Regions from separate parts of the Streptomyces zhihengii genome, predicted to be linked through region 2. Evidence: riboswitches for the same ligand, from Rfam matches in the RefSeq annotation. Region 2 holds a riboswitch; the other holds the start of a gene.
What was found. Region 2 has a riboswitch for cobalamin ahead of JE024_RS12000 (ribonucleoside-diphosphate reductase subunit alpha). Riboswitches for the same ligand answer to the same signal wherever they lie in the genome.

Region 1: linked by a shared signal. The riboswitch ahead of JE024_RS08825 (ABC transporter substrate-binding protein) and the one ahead of JE024_RS12000 (ribonucleoside-diphosphate reductase subunit alpha) in region 2 are both predicted to bind cobalamin.

The regions. Positions count from the first base shown of each region.
Region 1 covers NZ_JAFEJA010000001.1:2,167,372-2,174,783, reverse strand. The annotation lists gene JE024_RS08850 (extracellular solute-binding protein) at 1-198, shown strand, start outside; gene JE024_RS08845 (carbohydrate ABC transporter permease) at 373-1,323, shown strand; gene JE024_RS08840 (carbohydrate ABC transporter permease) at 1,367-2,278, shown strand; gene JE024_RS08835 (glycoside hydrolase family 43 protein) at 2,303-4,036, shown strand; gene JE024_RS08830 (LacI family DNA-binding transcriptional regulator) at 4,129-5,172, shown strand; cobalamin riboswitch at 5,268-5,471, shown strand; gene JE024_RS08825 (ABC transporter substrate-binding protein) at 5,532-6,572, shown strand; gene JE024_RS08820 (FecCD family ABC transporter permease) at 6,569-7,412, shown strand, end outside.
Region 2 covers NZ_JAFEJA010000001.1:2,935,429-2,942,840, forward strand. The annotation lists gene JE024_RS11980 (GntR family transcriptional regulator) at 1-353, shown strand, start outside; gene JE024_RS11985 (DUF3311 domain-containing protein) at 631-903, shown strand; gene mctP (monocarboxylate uptake permease MctP) at 900-2,534, shown strand; gene JE024_RS11995 (GNAT family N-acetyltransferase) at 2,632-3,129, shown strand; cobalamin riboswitch at 3,194-3,318, shown strand; gene JE024_RS12000 (ribonucleoside-diphosphate reductase subunit alpha) at 3,456-5,810, shown strand; gene JE024_RS12005 (ribonucleotide-diphosphate reductase subunit beta) at 5,801-6,823, shown strand; gene JE024_RS12010 (D-Ala-D-Ala carboxypeptidase family metallohydrolase) at 6,891-7,412, opposite strand, start outside.

The sequences.
Region 1 (7,412 bases), 770 kb from region 2:
GCGTACTTCAACGACGCCCCCACCGGCGCCCTCTTCGCCGCCTCCGCCAAGTACCTGAGCCCCAACTACCGGGGCACCAAGGACCAGCAGGCGCGCATCCCGTTCGGCAACGCCCTCCAGCTCGTGGAGCAGGGCAAGGCCGACGCGGACAAGGCATGGGACAAGGCGCTCGACGACGCGGCCAAGAACATCCGCTGAGCCCCGGTCCGGGCCTGCGCGAACAGACCCGGACCGGCCCGGACACCGGGCGGCGGTTCCCCGGCCCTGCCGCCGCCCGGTGCCCCCGGGCCACCTCCCCGCGGCAGCGACCGCCGCCCGGCCCCCAGGACCCCGCCCCCGTACCCTCGCCCCTCGTACCTTCGGAGAACCCGCATGGCGGTTCAGGCCCACCCCACCCCAGGCCGCACCCGGCCCGGCAGGCCCCCACGGCGGCCGCGCCCGGAACGGCACCTGCTGCCCTACCTCTTCGTCGCCCCCTTCTTCGTCGTCTTCGGCGTCTTCGGGCTCTACCCCCTGCTGCAGACCTTCTGGGTGTCCCTGCACGACTGGGACCGTCTCGCCGGGCAGGGCGCCTGGGTCGGGTTCGACAACTTCACCCGCCTGCTGGAGGACTCCGACTTCTACACCGCGACGTTCAACACCCTCAGCATCTTCGTCCTCTCCACCGTGCCCCAGCTCCTCGCCGCCCTCGGGCTCGCCTGGCTGCTGGACCGGCGGCTGCGCGCCCGCAGCGCCTGGCGCGCCCTGATCCTGGTACCCCAGTACGTCTCCGTCGTCGCCGTCGCCCTCGTCTTCTCCCAGCTCTTCGGACGCGACTTCGGCATCGTCAACTGGGTCCTGGAGAACCTCGGCGTCATCGGCGCCCCCGTCGACTGGACCGCCGACACCTGGAGTTCGCACCTCGCCATCAGCTTCATGGTCATGTGGCGGTGGACCGGCTACAACGCGCTGATCTTCCTCGCCGCCATGCAGGCGGTGCCCCGCGACCTGTACGAGTCGGCCCAGATCGACGGCGCCTCCCGCTTCCTGACGTTCCGCAAGGTGACCCTCCCGGCGATCCGGCCCACCATCGTCTTCACGGTCGTCATCTCCACCATCGGCGGCCTCCAGCTCTTCGCCGAGCCCTTCCTCTTCGACCAGCAGGGCAACGCCGAGGGCGGCGCCGAGCACCAGTTCCAGACGCTGACGCTGATGCTCTACAAGTACGGCTTCATCAACAACGACGCCGGCTACGCCTCGGCCGTCTCCTGGGTGCTCTTCCTCGTCATCGCCGTCGTCGCCGCGGTGAACTTCCTGCTCGCCCGCCGCTCCGAACGCCGCTGACCCCGCCCGACGCCGCCCCTTTTCGTCATCAGAGGAACCCGACATGGCCGTCACCGCACCCACCAGGCCGTCCGCCGTCCGCGCCGACCGCCGCCGCTCCGGGCCACGGACCGCCGCGCGCCGCGGCCCCCACCGGCTCGACGGCGCCGGACCCGTCGCCTACGCCCTGCTCGCGGCGATCACCGCCGCCTCCGTCTTCCCGCTCTACTGGAGCTTCGTCGTCGCCTCGCACGACGACAACTCCGTCCTCGCCGGCACCACACCGCCCCTCGTCCCCGGCGGCCACCTGATCGAGAACATCCAGCGGGTCTTCGAACTCTCCGCCTTCTGGCAGGCCCTCGGGAACTCGCTGATCGTGGCGTCCACCACCGCCGTGTCCAACGTGCTGCTGTCGTCGCTCGCCGGGTTCGCCTTCGCCAAACTCCGCTTCCCCGGCCGCAACGCGCTCCTGGTGTGCGTCGTGGTGACCGTCATGGTCCCCACCCAGCTCGGCATCATCCCGCTCTACATGCTCGTCACCGACATGGGCATGTACGGCAGGCTCTCCGCGCTCATCGTGCCCGCGCTCGTCTCCGCCGTCGGCGTCTTCTGGATGCGCCAGGCGATCGAGGAGAACATCCCCGACGAACTGATCGAGGCCGCCCGCATGGACGGCGCCGGACTGCTGCGCACCTACTGGCACGTCGTCGTCCCCGGCGTCCGCACCACCGCCACCGTGCTCGGCATGTTCACCTTCATGTTCGCCTGGAACGACTACTTCTGGCCGCTCATCGCCCTCCCGCCGGAGAACGGCACCGTCCAGATCGCCCTCAACCAGCTCGCCGCCGGCTACTACACCGACTACACGCTCATGCTCGCCGGAGTCGTCGTCTCGGTGCTGCCCGTGCTCGCCGTGTTCACCGTCCTGGCCCGCCGGATCGTCTCCGGCGTGATGGCCGGAGCCGTCAAGGGCTGACCGCCCCCCATGCTACGGAGACCCATGACCGCCCTGCCCACAGCCCGCGCACAGGACCGGCCCGGACGGCCCGAGCACGCGGCCACCCGTGCGGCGACCATCGTCAACCCCGTACTGCGGGGCTTCCACCCCGACCCGTCGGTGCTGCGCGTCGGCGAGGACTACTACCTCGCCACCTCCACCTTCGAGTGGCTGCCCGGAGTCGCCGTCCACCACTCCCGCGACCTCGTCCACTGGCGGCCGCTCGGCGGACTGCTGACCGAGCCCCGGCTGATCGAGCTGGCCGGACGCCCGGACTCCGGCGGCGTCTGGGCACCCTGCCTGTCCTTCACCGACGGACTGTTCCACCTCGTCTACAGCGACGTCACCAACCTCTCCGGCGCCTTCAAGGACGTCCGCAACCTGGTGATCACCGCCCCCTCCCTCGACGGCCCCTGGTCCGACCCCGCACCCTTCCCCTCCCACGGCTTCGACCCGTCGCTCTTCCACGACGACGGCCCCGGCGGCGACGGCCGGAGCTGGGCGCTGTGGATGGAATGGGACCACCGCCCCGGCCGGCACCCCTTCGCCGGCATCCTGCTCCAGGAATGGGACCGGGCACTGCGGCGCACCACCGGACCGGTCCACCGCGTCTTCACCGGCACCGAACTCGCCCACACCGAAGGCCCCCACCTCTACCGGCGCGACGGCTGGTACTACCTGCTCACCGCCGAGGGCGGCACCTCCTGGGGGCACGCCGCCACCGTCGCCCGGTCCCGCGCCGTCACCGGCCCCTACGAGGCCGACCCGGCCGGCCCGCTGCTCACCTCGGCGGGCGACGAACGGCTGCCGCTCCAGAAGGCCGGACACGGCAGCCTCGTCGCCACCCCCGACGGCGACTGGTACCTCGCCCACCTCACCGCCCGCCCCCTCAGCCCGCTCGGCGCCTGCGTCATGGGCCGCGAGACCGCGCTCCAGCGCGTCGAGTGGACCGCCGACGGCTGGCCCCGGCTCGGCGGCGAACCGCCCGCGGGCCCGGCCGGCCCCGCCGCCGCGGCGCCCCGGACCACCGTGCCCGGCCCCCCGCTGCCGCCCGACCCCGTCACCGGGCCGCCCGCCCGCGACGACTTCGACCTGCCCGCACCGGCCGCCCACTGGTCGACCCTGCGCCGGCACCCCGACCCCTCCTGGCTGACCCTCGGCGAACGGCCCGGACACCTCAGGCTGCGCGGCGGCCAGTCGCTCGGATCCACCCACGGGCAGAGCCTGCTGGCCCGGCGCCAGCAGGCCCCGGCGTTCACGTTCGCCGCCCGGCTCGACGCCGCACCGCGCACGCCCCGCCAGATGGCCGGCATCGTCCACTACTACAACTCCACCCTCTGGCACTACGCCCACCTGACCTGGGACGAGACACTCGGCCGGGTCCTGCGGGCCGGTGTGTGCACCCACGGCCACTACACCGAACCGGCACCCCCGGTGCGCGTCCCCGACGGCCCGCTCGACCTCCGCCTCACCGTCCGCGGCGCGGACGGCGGCTTCGCCTGGCGCCCGGACGACGGCACGGCCTGGCGCCCCTTCGGCCCGGAACTCGACGTGGCACGCCTCTCCGACGAGAGCGCCACCCGCAGCGATCCCACCGGCGGCCACTACACCGCCTGGGGGTTCACCGGCGCCCACGCCGGCCTGTGCGCCCAGGACCTCACCGGCGACCGGATGCCGGCCGACTTCGACTGGGCCGAGTACCGGGAAACCCCCGCCGGCCCCGGCGAACAGCACTGAGCGGGCGCGGCGCCCGGCCGCTCCGGGAAGGCCATAGGCTTCCCGGAGCGGCAGCACCACCCCCGACACACCACCGAACGGAAACGGAACGGATGACAGCCGAGCACCCGGACGACACCGGCAGGATCACCCTGAACACCGTCGCGTCAGAGGCCGGCGTCTCCGTCTCCACCGTGTCCAAGGTCCTCAACGGACGCTCCGACGTGTCCACGGACACCAAGGAACGCGTCGAGGCCGTCATGGACCGGCTCGGCTACCAGCGCCGCCCGGCGCGCCGCCGCGGGGCCGTCGTCGACCTCGTCCTCAACGAACTCGACAGCCTCTGGTCGGTCGAGATCATCAGGGGGGTCGACGAGGTGCTCCACGCCGCCGGCGCCAGCATGGTCCTCTCCGCGGTGCACGGGCGCAGTTCCGACACCCGCGAGTGGATCGACCAGATGGCGGCCCGCCGCAGCAACGGCGCCATCCTCGTCGTCTCCGAACTCACCCCCCAGCAGCGCCGCCGGCTCACCGCGATGGACGTCCCGTTCGTCCTGGTGGACCCGGTCGGCAGCGTCGACGCCCTCGTGCCCACCGTCGGCGCCACCAACTGGGCCGGCGCGGTCAGCGCCACCGAGCACCTGATCGCCCAGGGCCACACCCGGATCGCGCACCTCGCGGGCCCGCGCCACGTCCTGTGCAGCAGGGCCCGCGCCGACGGCTTCCGGGCCACCATGGAGCAGGCCGAACTCCCCGTGCCTGAGGAGTGGGTGCCGCACGGCGAGTTCAACGACGCCTCGGGCCGCGCCGAGACGGCCCGGCTGCTCGACCGCGCCGAGGCCGACGGCAGCCCGCCGCCCACCGCCGTCTTCGCCGCCAGCGACCTCCAGGCGCTCGGCGCGTTCGAGGTGCTGCGGGCCCGCGGCCTCGCCGTACCCGGGGACATGAGCGTCGTCGGCTTCGACGACCTGCCCGTCGCCCGCTGGACCCACCCGCCGCTCACCACCGTCCGCCAGCCCCTGCTCGACATGGCCGCCATGGCGGCCAACACCCTGCTGCGCATCATGGACGGCGAGCCCGCCGAGCACCTGCGCCTCGAACTCGCCACCCAGCTCGTCGTCCGGGGCAGCACCGCCGGGCCCCGCGACGCCTCCTGACGGCACCGCACATGAGCCCCCGCCCCGGCCCCGCGGCCCGTGCCACGGCGCGGAGCGGGCGTGACCGACGCCACGGCGGGCCGCCTCCGGGGCCTTGATAGCCTGCCGGGGCCAGTCGAGCCACACCACGGCCAGGGAATCCGGTGCGAATCCGGAACTGACGCGCAGCGGTGAGGGGGACGGGCGGGGCACTCACGCCACTGGGAGACCGTACGGCCGCACGGCCGGCACACCTCCCGGGAAGGCGCTCCGTCCGGACGAACCCGAGTCCGAAGACCTGCTGGCACCTTCCCGCGCCCCGCGGGAAGGGACCCACAGGCCAGGCTCCGCGTACGAGCCCCGACCCCCGAGGCGACCTCGTGCCCCGTAACACCCTCCGTCCCACCGCCCTCCTGCTCCTCCCCGCCCTGCTGCTGACCGCGTGCGGCGCGGGCGGCGGTGACGAGCGCCCCGGCGGCGCCGCGTCCGCCGGCGGATACCCGCGCACCGTCGACAACTGCGGTCACCGCGTCACACTCACCGCGCCCCCCGCCCGCGCGGTCTCCCTCAACCAGGGCACCACCGAGATCCTGCTCTCCCTGGGCCTGGCCGACCGGCTCGCGGGCACCGCCACCTGGACCGACCCCGTGATGAAGGGCCTGGAGAAGGCGAACGCCTCCGTCCCGCGCCTCGCCGACAACAACCCCTCGTTCGAGAAGGTGCTCGACGCCGAACCCGACTTCGTCACCGCCTCGTTCGAGTCCACCGTCGGCAAGGGCGGCGTCGCCACCCGCGAGCGGTTCGAGAAGCTCGGCGTCCCCGTCTACGTCTCGCCGACCGACTGCGCCGCCGGCAAGGACAACGCGGCCGGCGGCGACGGCTCCCGCAGCCGCCCCCTCGAACTCGCCGACGTGTACGGCGAGATACGCGACCTGGCCCGCGCCTTCGGTGTCGAGGAACGCGGCGAGGACCTCGTCGCCCGGCTCCAGGAGCGGGTGCGCGCGGCCACCGCCGGCCTGGACGCCGCGGACGTCTCCCTCATGTACTGGTTCGCCAACGCGCAGTCCCCCTACCTGGCGGGCTGCTGCGGCGCCCCCGGCGCCATCACCCGCGCGGTCGGCGCCCGCAACGCCTTCACCGACACCCACGACGAATGGCCCCAGATCAACTGGGAGACCGTCGCCGACCGGGACCCCGACGTCATCGTCCTCGGCGACCTCACCCGCAAGTCCCAGACCGCCGAGAGCGCGGCCGCCAAGATCCGCTTCCTGCGCGGCGACCCCGCCACCCGCAACCTGACCGCCGTCCGCGAGAACCGCTTCATCCTGCTCAGCGGACAGGCGATGAACCCGTCCCTGCGCACCGTCGAGGGCATCGAGCAGGTCGCCGCCGGGCTGCGCGAGCTCGGGCTCGCCGGGTGACCGGGCGCATCGCGCTGCTGACCGGGGGAGGGCTGCTGGCCCTGGCCGCCTCGATCGCCACCGCCGTGACCATCGGCCCCGCCGACATCTCCACCGCCGACGTGTGGGCCTCCGTCGCCGCCCGGCTCGGCGCGGGGGAGACCACGCTCGCCCCGCTGCGCGACGGCATCGTCTGGGACCTGCGGATGCCGCGCACCCTGCTGGCCGCCGTCTGCGGTGCCGGACTCGCCCTGTGCGGCGCGGTCATGCAGTCCCTGCTGCGCAACCCGCTGGCCGACCCGTTCGTCCTCGGTGTCTCCTCCGGCGCCTCCACCGGCGCCGTCGCGGTGGTCGTCCTCGGGGTGGGCGGCGGGGCGGTGTCCCTGTCGGCGGGCGCCTTCCTCGGCGCACTCCTCTCCTTCGGCCTGGTCCTCGGGCTCAGCCACAGCCTCGGCGGCAGCACCGACCGGGTCGTCCTCTCCGGCGTCGCCGCCATGCAGCTCTTCTCCGCGCTGACCTCGTTCGTGGTGCTCACATCGGCCGACGCCGAGACCACCCGGGGCGTCCTGTTCTGGCTGCTGGGCTCACTCGCCGGCGCCGGCTGGTCCGAGGTGGCGCTGTGCTCGGCCGTCCTCGCCGCCGTCCTCGCCGTCTGCCTGGGCCACGCGCGCACGCTGGACGCCTTCGCGTTCGGGGAGGAGGCGGCGGCCTCGCTCGGCGTGCGGGTGGCCCGCGCCCGCCTGGTGCTGCTGTGCGCCACGGCGCTGCTCACCGCGGCGCTGGTCAGCAGCGCCGGGGCGATCGGCTTCGTCGGCCTGGTGCTGCCCCACGCCACCCGCGCGCTCACCGGCGCGGGGCACG
Region 2 (7,412 bases):
TGCGCATCGAGCGCCTGCGGCTGGCCAGCGGCGAGCCCATGGCGATCGAGACCACCCACCTGTCCGCGAAGCGCTTCCCCGCCCTGCGCCGCAGCCTGGTCAAGTACACCTCCCTCTACACCGCCCTCGCCGAGGTGTACGACGTGCACCTCGCGGAGGCCGAGGAGACCATCGAGACCTCCCTCGCCACGCCCCGCGAGGCCGGGCTGCTCGGCACCGACGTCGGCCTGCCGATGCTGATGCTCTCGCGCCACTCGCTGGACGCCCGGGGCGAGCCGGTGGAGTGGGTCCGCTCCGTCTACCGCGGCGACCGCTACAAGTTCGTCGCCCGCCTCAAGCGGCCCACCGACTGACCCGGCCGCACCTCGCTCCCCCCGCCCGCCCGACGGGCACCCCGACAGCCACGCCCCACCGGCGTGGCTGTCGCCGTTCGGCGGCCGCACCCGGCGCCGGCAGGGAAAACACCGCGGACGAACGGTCGTTCCGGAGCGCCCAGCGGTCCCCCTGGAGCGCCCAGTGGTCGTCATCCGTCCGTTATCCGGGCGGGGGTTCCGTGGAGGGCACACGTCCCTTAGATTTCCTGCCCGTTACGCAAGGTGATCCGTGGAACCAGTGAGGGGACGGAGCCACATGTCAGCAGAGCCCGAGGCGCCACCTGCGCCGAACACCGAACCACCCGTCGTCACCCCCGTGCGTGTGGTCATCGCCCTGTGCCTGATCGCGCCCTTCGTGGCGATGCTCTGGGTCGGTTCCTACGCGAAGATCGAACCGGTCCTCATCGGCATCCCGTTCTTCTACTGGTACCAGATGGCCTGGGTCGTGATCTCGACCGCGCTCACCATGGTCGCCTACGTGCTGTGGCAGCGTGACCAGCGCGCCCGCAAGGGAGGTGCGTCGAAGTGAAGGACGGCGTGAACGGCGTCGCACTCGCCGTCTTCATCTTCTTCTTCCTGGCCGTCACGGTCATGGGCTTCCTCGCCGCGCGCTGGCGCAAGGCGGAGAACGAGAACAGCCTCGACGAATGGGGCCTCGGCGGCCGCTCGTTCGGCACCTGGGTCACCTGGTTCCTGCTCGGCGGCGACCTCTACACGGCGTACACCTTCGTCGCCGTCCCCGCGGCCGTCTACGCGGCGGGCGCGGCCGGCTTCTTCGCCGTGCCGTACACCATCCTGGTCTACCCGCTGATCTTCACCTTCCTGCCGCGCCTGTGGTCGGTCTCCCACAAGCACGGCTACGTGACCACCTCGGACTTCGTCCGCGGCCGGTTCGGCTCCAAGGGTCTGTCGCTGGCGGTCGCCGTCACCGGCATCCTCGCGACCATGCCGTACATCGCCCTCCAGCTCGTCGGCATCCAGGCCGTGCTGGACGTCATGGGCGTGGGCGGCGGCGAGAACACCCACTGGTTCATCAAGGACCTGCCGATCCTGATCGCCTTCGGTGTCCTCGCGGCGTACACCTACTCCTCGGGTCTGCGGGCGCCGGCGCTCATCGCCTTCGTCAAGGACACCCTGATCTACCTGGTGATCGCCGTGGCGATCATCTACATCCCGATCAAGCTCGGCGGCTTCGACGCCATCTTCTCCGCGGCGAGCGAGAAGTTCTCGCAGACCAACGAGGCGACCGGCAAGCCCGTCGGCGCGCTCGCGCCCGGCGACGCCGGGCACTGGGGCTACGCCACCCTCGCCCTGGGCTCCGCACTGGCGCTGTTCATGTACCCGCACTCGATCACGGCGACGCTCTCCTCGCGCAGCCGTGAGGTGATCCGCCGCAACACCACGATCCTGCCGCTGTACTCGCTGATGCTGGGCCTGCTCGCGCTGCTCGGATTCATGGCGATCGCGGCCGGCGTCAACGTGGCCAACGGGCAGCTCGCCATCCCGCAGCTGTTCGAGAACATGTTCCCCGACTGGTTCGCGGGCGTGGCCTTCGCCGCGATCGGCATCGGCGCGCTGGTGCCCGCCGCGATCATGTCCATCGCCGCGGCGAACCTCTTCACCCGCAACATCTACAAGGACTTCCTCAAGCCGGACGCGACCCCGGCCCAGGAGACCAAGGTCTCCAAGCTGGTCTCGCTGCTGGTCAAGGTCGGCGCCCTCGCCTTCGTCCTCACCATGGACAAGACGGTGGCGATCAACTTCCAGCTCCTGGGCGGCATCTGGATCCTCCAGACCTTCCCGGCCCTGGTGGGCGGTCTGTTCACCCGCTGGTTCCACCGCTGGGCGCTGATCGGCGGCTGGGCCGTCGGCATGGTCTACGGCACGGCCGCCGCCTACGGGGTCGCGAGCCCCACCCAGAAGCACTTCGGCGGCTCCTCGGCCGAGATCCCCGGCATCGGCGAGATCGGCTACATCGGCCTCACGGCCTTCGTGCTGAACGTCGTGGTCACCGTGGTCCTCACCTTCGTCCTGCGGGCCCTGAAGGCCCCCGACGGCGTCGACGAGACCAGCCCGTCCGACTACACCGCGGACTCGGGCGACCCGGGCGTCAAGACCGAGCTCCCGCCCGCCACCGCGGGTGCGCCCGGCGGTCACTGAACCACCGCTCCACCGGCCATGGGAGGGCCGTCGCACCCCGCGCCCGCGCGGGGAAATGCGGCGGCCCTCCGCCGTCGCCTGATGCACACTGCCCGGCATGGACATCACCATCAGGCGGATCGAGCCGGGCGAGTACGGGCCACTGGGGGAACTGACGGCGCAGGCGTACCTGCGGGGCGGCCTCCTCGACTTCGGGGAGGAGGACCCTTATCTGGAGGTCCTGCGGGACGTCGCGGGGCGGGCGGCGCACACCGAGGTCTACGTCGCCGTGGACGAGGGCGGCGGGCTCCTCGGCGGTGTGGCGTTCGTCCCGGAGCCCGGGCCCTACGCCGATGTCGCGGGGCCGGGCGAGGCCGAGTTCCGCACCCTGGCCGTCGCCGAGGAGGCCCGCGGACGGGGCGCGGGCGAGGCGCTGGTGCGGGTCTGCGTGGACCGGGCGCGGGCGCTGGGACGCGCGCGGCTGGTGCTGTCCACGCAGTCGGCGATGCACACGGCGCACCGCGTGTACGGCCGGATGGGCTTCGTCCGCACCCCCGATCGCGACTGGTCGCCCATCCCGTCGGTTCCGCTGCTGACGTACGCGCTGGAGCTCTGAACCCCTCGGCGGCACGCCGGGGACACAACATGTGGGGGCACACTCAGCACCCCGCCCCCACATGTATGCTCATCTCGCTGTCGCCGCAGGGGAATCCGGTGCGAATCCGGAACTGTCCCGCAACGGTGTGCTGTGGTGCGCTTTGTCGTACCCGCGAGTCCGAGGACCTGCCGACGGTGCGCCCGGCTCGACCGATCCGGGTGCCCAGACGTCCGGGCCTCGCGGTTGGGCCGGTGGACGCCGTGCGCGGTGCCGTCCCGGCATGTCCCGCCACGGCCCTGCCACCTCCTCGCGCCGTTCGGAGCCGAGCGAGGGAGAGCACCACCGTGACCATCGCGCCCGCCGATCCGGTATCGGCCACGCAGCACGACGGCCCCGGCACCGCACTGCTGCGGACCCTGACCGAGCTGACGGCCGACCTGCCCGACACCGACCCCGGCAGGGTCGCCGCCGCCGCGCTGCGCGGCCGCCACAGCGGTTCCGACGAGGCCGAGCTGCGCTCCCTGGCCGTCGACGCCGCCGCCGGTCTGATCTCCGAGGACCCGGCGTACTCCCGGCTCGCCGCCCGGCTGCTGGCCCGTGCCATCGCCGAGGAGGCCGCGGGCGAGGGTGCCGTGTCGTTCTCGGCGTCGGTTGCGGTGGGACACCGCGAGGGCCTGATCGCCGACCGCACGGCGGCCCTCGTCGCGCGGCACTCCGCCCGGCTGGACGCGCTGATCGACCCGGTGGCCGACGACCGCTTCGGCTACTTCGGCCTGCGCACCCTCTACAGCCGCTACCTGCTGCGGCACCCCCTCACCCGCAAGGTCGTCGAGACGCCCCAGCACTTCCTGCTGCGGGTCGCGGCCGGTCTCGCCGAGGACGACGGCCCGCGGGCCCTGGACGAGGTCGGCGCGCTGTACCGGCTGATGAGCCGGCTCGAATACCTGCCGTCCTCCCCCACCCTCTTCAACTCGGGCACCCGCCACCCCCAGATGTCGTCCTGCTATCTGCTGGACTCCCCGCTGGACGAGCTGGACTCCATCTACGACCGGTACCACCAGGTCGCGCGGCTGTCGAAGCACGCCGGCGGCATCGGCATCTCCTACTCCCGTGTCCGCGCCCGCGGTTCGCTCATCCGGGGCACCAACGGGCACTCCAACGGCATCGTGCCGTTCCTCAAGACGCTCGACGCCTCCGTCGCCGCCGTGAACCAGGGCGGCCGGCGCAAGGGAGCGGCCGCGGTCTACCTGGAGACCTGGCACGCGGACATCGAGGAGTTCCTGGAGCTGCGGGACAACACCGGCGAGGACGCCCGGCGCACCCACAACCTCAACCTGGCGCACTGGATCCCCGACGAGTTCATGCGGCGGGTGGAGACCGACGGCACGTGGTCGCTCTTCTCGCCCGCCGACGTGCCCGAGCTGGTCGACCTGTGGGGCGACGCCTTCGACACCGCGTACCGCGCCGCCGAGGCGGCCGGCCTCGCCACGAGGACGCTGCCCGCGCGCGACCTCTACGGCCGGATGATGCGCACCCTCGCCCAGACCGGCAACGGCTGGATGACCTTCAAGGACGCCGCCAACCGCACCGCCAACCAGACGGCGGAGGCGGGCCGGGTCGTGCACTCGTCCAATCTGTGCACCGAGATCCTGGAGGTCACCGACGACGGCGAGACGGCCGTGTGCAACCTGGGGTCGGTCAACCTGGGCGCGTTCGTGGACACCGCGGCGGGCGGCATCGACTGGGAGCGGCTGGACGAGACCGTGCGGACCGCGGTCACCTTCCTCGACCGGGTCGTCGACATCAACTTCTACCCGACCGAGCAGGCCGGGCGGTCCAACTCCCGCTGGCGCCCGGTGGGCCTCGGCGCGATGGGGCTCCAGGACGTCTTCTTCAAGCTGCGGCTGCCGTTCGACTCCCCCGCGGCGAGGGACCTGTCGACGCGGATCGCCGAGCGGATCATGCTGGCCGCCTACGAGGCGTCCGCCGACCTCGCCGAGCGCCACGGCCCGCTGCCCGCCTGGTCGAAGACCCGTACCGCGCGCGGTGTGCTGCACCCCGACCACTACGGCACCGAGCGCGCCTGGCCCGAGCGGTGGGAGGCGCTGCGCGCCCGGATCGCCGCCACCGGCATGCGCAACTCGCTGCTGCTGGCGATCGCGCCGACGGCGACGATCGCCTCGATCGCGGGCGTCTACGAGTGCATCGAGCCGCAGGTCTCCAACCTCTTCAAGCGCGAGACGCTCTCCGGGGAGTTCCTCCAGGTCAACTCGTACCTGGTGGACGAGCTGAAGGCGCTCGGGGTCTGGGACGCGCAGACCCGTGAGGCGCTGCGTGACGCGGGCGGCTCGATCCAGGGCTTCGGGTGGGTGCCCGAGGAGGTCCGCGCCCTGTACCGCACGGCCTGGGAGATCCCGCAGCGCGGCCTGATCGACATGGCCGCGGCCCGGACTCCGTACCTGGACCAGAGCCAGTCGCTGAACCTGTTCCTGGAGACGCCGACCATCGGCAAGCTGTCGTCGATGTACGCGTACGCCTGGAAGCAGGGCCTGAAGACGACGTACTACCTGCGTTCGCGCCCGGCGACCCGGATCGCCCGCGCCGCGTCCGCCGCCGTTCCCGTACCCGCGCAGGCGACACCCGAGGATGCCGTCGCCTGCTCCCTCGAAAACCCCGAGTCCTGCGAGGCATGCCAGTGACCACCCCCGCCGAGAAGAACCTGCTGGATCCCGGGTTCGAACTGACGCTGCGCCCGATGCGCTACCCCGACTTCTACGAGCGCTACCGGGACGCGATCAAGAACACCTGGACGGTGGAGGAGGTCGACCTCCACTCGGACGTCGCCGACCTCGCCAAGCTCACCCCCGGTGAGCAGCACATGATCGGCCGGCTGGTCGCGTTCTTCGCGACGGGCGACTCGATCGTGGCGAACAACCTGGTGCTGACGCTGTACAAGCACATCAACTCGCCGGAGGCGCGGCTGTACCTGAGCCGTCAGCTCTTCGAGGAGGCCGTGCACGTCCAGTTCTATCTGACGCTGCTGGACACCTATCTGCCCGATCCCGAGGACCGTTCGGCGGCCTTCGCCGCGGTGGAGAACATCCCGTCCATCCGCGAGAAGGCGGAGTTCTGCTTCCGCTGGATGGACAGCGTGGAGAAGATCGACCGGCTGGAGACCGAGGCGGACCGCCGCCGCTTCCTGCTGAACCTGATCTGCTTCGCGGCCTGCATCGAGGGCCTGTTCTTCTACGGCGCCTTCGCCTACGTCTACTGGTTCCGCTCCCGCGGGCTGCTGCACGGTCTGGCGACCGGCACCAACTGGGTGTTCCGGGACGAGACGATGCACATGAACTTCGCCTTCGAGGTCGTCGACACCGTCCGCAAGGAGGAGCCGGAACTCTTCGACGAGGAACTGGGCCGCCAGGTCACCGAGATGCTGAAGGAGGCCGTGGAGGCGGAGCTCCAGTTCGGCCGCGACCTGTGCGGCGACGGACTGCCGGGCATGAACACGGCATCGATGCGCGAGTACCTCCAGTGCGTGGCGGACCAGCGGCTGACGCGTCTCGGCTTCGCTCCGGTGTACGGGTCCGAGAACCCGTTCTCGTTCATGGAGTTGCAGGGTGTGCAGGAGCTGACGAACTTCTTCGAGCGGCGCCCCTCGGCCTACCAGGTCGCCGTGGAGGGCTCGGTCGCCTTCGACGACGACTTCTGATCCCGCGCCCGGCACACCGCGGCCCGCGCCGCCCACGGGGGGAGGCGCGGGCCGCGGGTGTGTCCGGTCAGACGCCGCAGGTGGGCGCGGACCAGTACTTGCTGGGGCGGTGGTCGACGTGCGCGTGGTCGTTGTGACCGGGGTAGCCCGGGCCCAGGATCCCGTTGAACCCGTGGTTGCGGGCCTGCTTGGCCAGCGTGCACAGCGAGTGGGGGCCGGAGCCGAGGTCGGCCGCGTCACCGTACAGGTGGCGGCTGTTGGAGGCTCCGCCGACCGCGCTGTTGCAGGAGGTCGACCGGAATCCGCTGGTCACCCGGATCGGCTGGTCGCCCAGCGCGTGGCGCAGGGCCTCCAGCTTCCACATGGTGCGCAGCGCGTTCGACTTGGCGGTGGCCGCGCTCACCGCGCCACCCGCCCACGTCGAGTTGCAGTTGTTCAGCTCGGCGTAGGTGAAGTGGATCGGCGTGCAGTCGTTGTCCTGCAGCGCGTAGATCTTGTTGAAGGTGTTCGGTCCGGCGACACCGTCGGCGGCCAGCCCGTAGGCGGCCTGGAAGCGCTTGACGGCGGCCGCGGTGGCCGGGCCGTACGA